Regions from separate parts of the Bacillus sp. 9.4 genome, predicted to be linked through region 2. Evidence: riboswitches for the same ligand, from Rfam matches in the RefSeq annotation. Region 2 holds a riboswitch; the other holds the start of a gene.
The links. Region 2 has a riboswitch for lysine ahead of ACZ07B_RS13580 (amino acid permease). Riboswitches for the same ligand answer to the same signal wherever they lie in the genome.
Positions count from the first base shown of each region.

Region 1: another riboswitch for lysine. It lies ahead of ACZ07B_RS05495 (aspartate kinase); the one in region 2 lies ahead of ACZ07B_RS13580 (amino acid permease).

Region 1 is NZ_JBVFMU010000001.1:914,368-918,114, forward strand. Features, by position in the region: gene ACZ07B_RS05490 (YslB family protein) at 25-471, shown strand; gene ACZ07B_RS05495 (aspartate kinase) at 515-1,741, opposite strand; lysine riboswitch at 1,867-2,046, opposite strand; gene uvrC (excinuclease ABC subunit UvrC) at 2,111-3,747, opposite strand, start outside.
Region 2 is NZ_JBVFMU010000003.1:294,224-297,970, forward strand. Features, by position in the region: gene ACZ07B_RS13575 (iron-hydroxamate ABC transporter substrate-binding protein) at 1-239, shown strand, start outside; gene ACZ07B_RS13580 (amino acid permease) at 526-1,935, opposite strand; lysine riboswitch at 2,039-2,218, opposite strand; gene sspJ (small acid-soluble spore protein SspJ) at 2,335-2,475, opposite strand; gene ACZ07B_RS13590 (metal-dependent hydrolase) at 2,642-3,124, shown strand; gene ACZ07B_RS13595 (LTA synthase family protein) at 3,224-3,747, shown strand, end outside.

The DNA.
Region 1 (3,747 bases), on a different contig from region 2:
ACGCAGGAGAGAGGGGAGACAGATATGAAGTCTAAATTTGAAGCATCTATTGACAACCTAAAAGAAATTGAAATGAACGCCTATGCCTACGAACTAATACGAGAGATCGTTCTCCCAGATATGCTTGGCCAAGATTACTCTTCCATGATGTATTGGGCAGGAAAACATCTCGCCCGTAAGTTTCCTCTTGAATCATGGGAGGAATTTCCGGCCTTCTTTGAAGAAGCGGGCTGGGGAACCCTCACCAACGTAAGCGCTAAAAAACAGGAGCTTGAATTTGAACTTGAAGGGCCGATCATTTCCAACCGGCTTAAACATCAGAAAGAACCTTGCTTTCAGCTGGAAGCTGGTTTTATCGCTGAACAAATTCAATTGATGAATGATCAGATTGCCGAATCATATGAACAAGTGAAAAAGAGAGCCGATAAAGTGGTTCTGACTGTGAAATGGGATATGAAAGACCCAGTGTAATCAAAAAGGCGGTGACTGCATAGTCCCGCCTTTTTGATTGTCATTACACAGCTGAAGGATGTTTTGAAAGCTCAAATGCATCGTGAAGCGACTCGACTGCTTTCACCATGTCATTTTCGCTTACGACTGTTGACACTTTGATTTCAGATGTGCTGACCATTTTGATTAAAATGTTTTTTTGCGCCAGTACAGCAAACATTTCAGCCGCTACACCGGGATTTGAGACCATGCCGGATCCAACAATGGATACTTTAGCCAATTTGCTTTCTGTCTCGATTTTCTCAAATTCCAGCGCGTCTTTATACTCTTCAAGCACCGCAACGGTTTGGTCTGCATCTTCTGTTTTGACAGAGAAGGAAATTCCAGTCTTGTCCTCGGCCTGCGTTTGGATAATGATATCCACGTTTATGTTTCTTTTGGCAAGTGTCGTAAAAATAGTAGACAAAGTTGTCAAGCCGCTAGTCAGCCCGTAAATGGTTACTCTTGTGATTTGATCTTCAAATGCAATGCCTCTGACAATTAAATTCTGTTCCATGGATGATTCCTCCTCAATTAATGTTCCCGCTTCGGTTTCTGTACTTGAACGCACTTCTAACGGCACTTGGTAATTTTTCGCGAACTCAACTGCTCTCGGATGAAGAACGCCGGCGCCTAAATTGGCAAGCTCAAGCATTTCATCGTATGAGATGCCCGCAAGTTTTCTCGCTGATTTCACATAGCGCGGATCGGTTGTAAACACACCTGGCACGTCTGTGTATATGTCACATTTATCAGCTTTTAAAGCGGCAGCCAAAGCAACTGCTGTTGTATCTGAACCGCCCCGGCCCAATGTCGTAATTTCACAATCCTCTGTCATTCCTTGGAAGCCTGCAACAATGACAATTTTTCCTTTTTCAAGCTGGTCTGCTAAAACCGAAGTGTCGATATCTGTAATTCTGGCGTTTCCGTGAATGGCCTCCGTACGGATTCCCGCCTGCCAGCCAGTATAAGACACAGCGTCATAGCCTTTTTCCTGCAATGCCATTGAAAGGAGTGAAATCGTGACCTGCTCGCCTGTCGCCAGCAGCATATCCATTTCGCGTTTGCTCGGCTGGTCAGAAATAGCTTTTGCAAGGCTGACCAATTCGTCAGTGGATTTTCCCATTGCTGAAACGACGACAACGACTTGATGGCCTTTCTGTTTTTCTGCAATTGCGCGGTTTGCCGCATTTTGAATTTTTTCGACTGAGCCGACGGAAGTGCCTCCGAATTTTTGTACAATAAGACCCATGTATTACCACCCTTTACATTTTGGTTCGTGCGGGTGAGGAGAAAGAGCGCTTTGTCCACAATAAAAAAAGCAATGAGAGGAATACTCTCATTGCTTATCAATTAATCATCATAAATGATTATGAACAACGAGATAGCCCTCCAAGAAAATGATTTCTTGACAGCCTTACATTTATTCAATGCACGGCCAGCAAATAATACCGATGGGGTTTTACTTGCTTCGGCGACGCTCCCCTTTCAGCCTTTTTCACAGAATCCATCTTTCTCCAAAGGCATACTCTTGAAGTTCGCACCTCTATCTTCACCATATAACACGATCTAACTATGAAATTAGTTCACATTTTATCAGATCTTATTTAAAAGGACAACATTATTTTTGCAATTTGTCGTAAAGGAGCTGAGCCGCCGCTGTGGGAACACCGGCTTTTTTGATGTCCTCAAGGCTTGCTTCCTTCATTTTTTTAACGGAACCGAAATGCTTTAACAGCATTTTCTTTCTTTTCTCTCCGATACCCGGGATGTCGTCCAAAACGGATTGAAACGCGCTTTTTCCGCGGATTTGCCTGTGAAAACTGATTGCAAAACGGTGCACCTCGTCCTGAATGCGCTGCAGGAGGTAAAATTCCTGGCTGTTTCGTTCCAGATACACCACCTCCAGCGGATCACCGATCAGTAAATTTGAGGTTCTGTGTTTTTCATCTTTCGCTAAACCGGCGATCGGGATATCCAAGCCGAGTTCATTTTCAATGACATCCCTTGCTGCGTTGATCTGCCCTTTTCCTCCGTCAATGATGATCAGATCGGGCAGCGGCAGATTCTCACGAAGCACTCTCGTATAGCGTCTTCTGACAACCTCTCTCATAGAACCGTAATCATCCGGCCCTGTAACGGTTTTGATTTTATATTTGCGGTATTCCTTTTTGTATGGTTTGCCGTCGATAAACACAATCATCGCGGAAACCGGGTTTGTCCCCTGTATGTTTGAGTTATCAAACGCTTCAATTCTGTGCGGCGTATAAATATTTAATGCCTCACCTAGTTTCTGCACAGCCCCGATTGAACGCTCCTCGTCCCGTTCGATTAAAGAGAATTTTTCTTTCAATGCGATTTTCGCATTTTTATGGGCCAGCATGAGCAGTTCTTTTTTCGGGCCTTTCTTCGGCTGGTGAACGTTTGTTTCCAGCAGCTGCTCGATCATGGATTGATCTACGCTGTCTGGAACTAAAATCTCCTTCGGAAGGAAGTGGTTGTTTTTTGAATAGAACTGCCCGATGAACGTGAGGAACTCTTCATCTGCTTCCTGATAAAGCGGGAACATGCTGACATCGCGTTCAATGAGCTTCCCTTGGCGGATGAAAAAGACCTGCACGCACATCCAGCCCTTATCGTACGCGTACGCGAATACATCACGGTCGACTAGATCGTTCATCGTCATTTTTTGTTTTTCCATCGTTGATTCAATATGGGCAATTTGGTCACGAAGCTCTTTTGCTCGTTCAAACTCAAGATTCTCAGCAGCTTCATGCATTTTCTCTTCAAGCTCTTTTTTGACCTCATTATAGCCGCCCCTTAAGAAACGTGTAATGCTTTCAACCAGCTCTCTGTTCGTCTCTTCGGAAATATCCTTTACGCACGGAGCAAGACATTGGCCCAGATGATAATAAAGGCACACTCTGTCCGGGAGCTTGGAGCATTTTCTGAGAGGATACAGACGGTCGAGCAGTTTTTTTGTTTCCCTTGCTGCCTGTACATTCGGATACGGCCCGAAATAGCGCCCTTTGTCTTTTTTGACATTGCGGGTGACAATTAGCCTTGGGTGGCGTTCATGGGTGAGTTTTATGAAAGGATAGGTTTTGTCGTCTTTGAGCATGACGTTGTATTTCGGATCATGCTTTTTGATCAGATTCATTTCTAAAATAAGCGCTTCAAGATTGGAGGACGTCACGATATATTCAAAATCCTCGATTTCCGTCACAAGCCTTTGGGTTTTCGCGTCGTGAGAACCGG
Region 2 (3,747 bases):
CAGGTTATACAAGTATTTCATTAGAGAAGCTCCCTGATTTCGCCGGAGATTACATTTTCGCGGGCCCATGGCAATCAGGCGGTGATGATGGCGGCGTTTTTGAAAGCTCCATTTGGAAGAACCTGAATGCCGTTAAAAATGGCCATGTCTACAAGATGGATCCGATCGGATTCTATTTCTCTGACCCGATTTCATTAGAAGGACAACTGGAGTTTATTACGGAAAGCTTGACTAAATAAACAAAAGAGCCGACTGCCCGCGGCTCTTTTGCTGATTTATAAGGAACGGCTCAATTTGAATCATATCAGATATTTTCTTTGAGCCATTCATATTAAGCTGCATCCTCATCGCGATCAGTTTTTTTATGCTGGAGAGACTGAAAAACGTTTTTTGCATATTCGATTGTGCCTTAAGGTTTTTCTTTCGATTTCAGCTTTCCTGTCAGCTAGGTTAACGAACGGATTCCTAACAGGAGAAATTGTGATTTTATAAAAAAGACACCTGAGCAAATCAGGTGTCTTTTCATTATGCTTGTTTTTCTTTCTGGAACTTTTTACTCACAAATGGATAAACGATTAAGCCGACAAAGAATAAACCGATGCCGAGGATAAATGTCGTTAAATCTGCTGTGCCTGTTACGATAACAAACACGGAGTATGCACACGCCAGTATCGCGATCAATCCGTCTCTTACACGGGAGCCTTTCAGCTGGTCATACGTTTCACCTTTGATGACTACCTTCAAGCTGTAGATTGCAGATACCAGATACGGAATTAAATATGCAAGTGTAGCCGCTGTCGTTAAAAATGTAAATGCGTCACTTATTGTCCGGGAAATAACCGAGAAAATGAAGACCTGTGACATGACGTTTGTAATAATGAGTGCAATGACCGGACTTCCCTTTTTATTCGTTTTTGCAAAAAATGCCGGGAAATCTCCTGCTTTAGCGGCTTGGTATGGCACCTCAGAGCCAAGCAAAATCCAGCCGAGCATCGTTCCGAATAAACAAAGGATAGCCAAAAGCGCCATAATCACGCTTCCCGCGTTTCCAACAATCGCATAGAGTACATCAACAAATGGTTTTTCAGAGCCGACAAGCTTATCATGCGGCAGAACACCCATCGTAATTAAAGTCACAATAATATATATGCTCAAGGCAATCAGCAAGCCGGTAATTGTCGCACGTTTCACATCACGCTGAGAGCGCGCACGGCCGGACAGGATCACCGCGGATTCAATTCCGACAAACGCCCACAGTGTAGAAATCGCGGCGTTATGAACCTGGCCGCCAATTCCAATGCTTGTGCCGTTTTCTCCTTGAACCGGGAAATAAAAATGACCGAATAATGCCGTTTGAAACACAAACAAACCGGCAACGATAAAGAAGACAAAACCTAATACTTTAGAAAGCGTTGTGACAAAGTTTAATTTACTTGCGCCGTTAATGCTGGCAACAAGAATCGCGTGCGTTCCCCATAACAAGATCGTACATACGGCAAACGTCAGTAATTGGCCGAGTGTCACCTCTTGCCCGCCGATCGAAAACATCTCACGTTTATCAACCAAGATCGGGAAGAACGAAGTCAAGTAACCGGCGAGACTTGTGATGATCGCCACGTTGCTGATCCAGCTCGCCACCCAGTAGCCCCACACCATTGTGAAACCGGCAGCGTTGCCTTTTTTCGGGTCAGAAAACAGCGCTCTTGCATAACTTTGCGGTCCCGCTGTCAGTTCAGGCTTGCGAATGGACAAATGTCCGAACACAAGTGCAATCATCAGCACGCCGGCACCTGTCAAAAGCCAGGCGGACGTAGCTCCAAACGGACTCGCAATTGAAGCAAGCGAGCTCGGCAAGGAGAAAATTCCTGATCCAACCATATTTCCAACGACAAACGCCGTTAATAACCAAAAACCCCATTTTTTTGTCTGTTCCATTCCAGTACCTCCATGATTCTTTGTACGGACCAGACCCCGAGATCATATAAACGCAAAAAAAGCCTGAACAAAAGTCCATGCTTAAAGAAACACACACCCTTGATCTCCGGATAGCCCTCCGCGAAAAAGCACGCGGCAGTCCTGCACTTATTCAGATACAGTCCCAGCATAGAGAAGGATCGGCTTTCTCCACACTTCGGCGCTGATGCCTTTTACACATGTTTAACAGCCCCTGTCAGCCTGGCATGTGTGACTTATCATCCGCGCAACCTCTACCTCACTGAGAAAGAGTGAGGATTTAATTATTCAGTTACTCCCAGAAGGTTATCAAAGAAAGGATGATCTGTCAAAGGGAACAGATGGAAAATACGGATAGAGCCAAGCCCTATCCGCATGTGGTTATCGATTATTTTTCTTTTTTTGCACAGCTTCTTGAAGCGGATCATCTTTTAGAGCTGAACCAGCATCTTCAAGAGCTCCTTGGATTACGTTTTTTTCTTTTTCGGAACGTTTTCCTTTATCTTTATTAAAGAAACCCATTCGTATCACCTCTTTTAAAAAATAGGTACATGTTTAAGATGCCTTTTTCCTGAAAAATTATGCGAGATATTTTTTATCGTCCAAAGTCCTGTTGATCAAACATACATTCTCTTGATATATTTGTAATTCAGAGATTTTTTGCAAAAGATAAAAGGAGAAGCGGCAAATGACAGGAAAAACACACATCATGGGAGGCATCGCTTCTTGTACGGCAGCGGCTTATTATTATGGATTTGATCCAGTGCTTATGGCTGCGTCAGGCGCGGTTGGAGCATTAATACCCGATATCTGCCACACACAAAGCAAAATCGGGAGAAAATTTCCTATTTTATCGAAAGTGGTCAGCTCCGTTTTTGGCCATCGCACCTTTACACACAGCCTGCTGTTTATGCTCATCATGTTTTTTATCACTTCTACATACATTCCAGATAAAAACATATCAGCCGGCCTGATGATCGGAATGGCGAGCCACTTGATTCTTGACGCTTGGACGGTGAACGGAATCAAATTATTATTCCCTTCAACGATCCGCGTTCGGCTTCCATTATATATGAAGACAGGCAGTTTTTCTGAGCAGCTCGTGCTAGCCGGCCTGACCCTTGCTTCATGTTACTACTTTTATATGCTGTTTCATGGGCGCATGTTTTAAACATGAGTGCTGAGACTTGTCTGAACCGGCTGTTTTTAGTAGGTTTTACTTAAGAAGCATTTCATGCAGATGATCAAGAAAACGTGAGGAGTCATATTGATGAAAGGAACCTTTTTTCACAATCAGCGGTTTTTATGTTTTTCGATCTTATTTATGTGGATCAAAACGTATATGATATATAAACTCGGCTTTGATTTGCAAATCGATACTCTGTTGGAGGAGCTAATGCTGCTGGTCAACCCGCTCAGCTTTATTCTTCCTTTATTCGGTATCGGCCTGCTTTTAAAAGAAAACAAGCAGCGGGTCTTTTTGCTGATTGCCAATTTGGTTCTGACCGTCATCTTGATCTCCAATACGATTTTTTACGGCTTTTATATCGATTTTATTACCATCCCGGTTTTATTTCAGGCCAGCAACATGAGCGATATGGGCAGCAGTGTAAAAGAACTGTTCCATCCTCTGTTTATCGCCCTGTTTGTGGATTTGGTTTTTCTGCTGCTGTTCGCCAGAAAAACCAAACACCCACAGACAAAAGCCGCTCCCCGCACGATCAAACGGTACTATGCAGCTTCCTGCGGCATGCTTTTATGCACACTGGCACTTGCAGAAGTACAGCAGCCGAA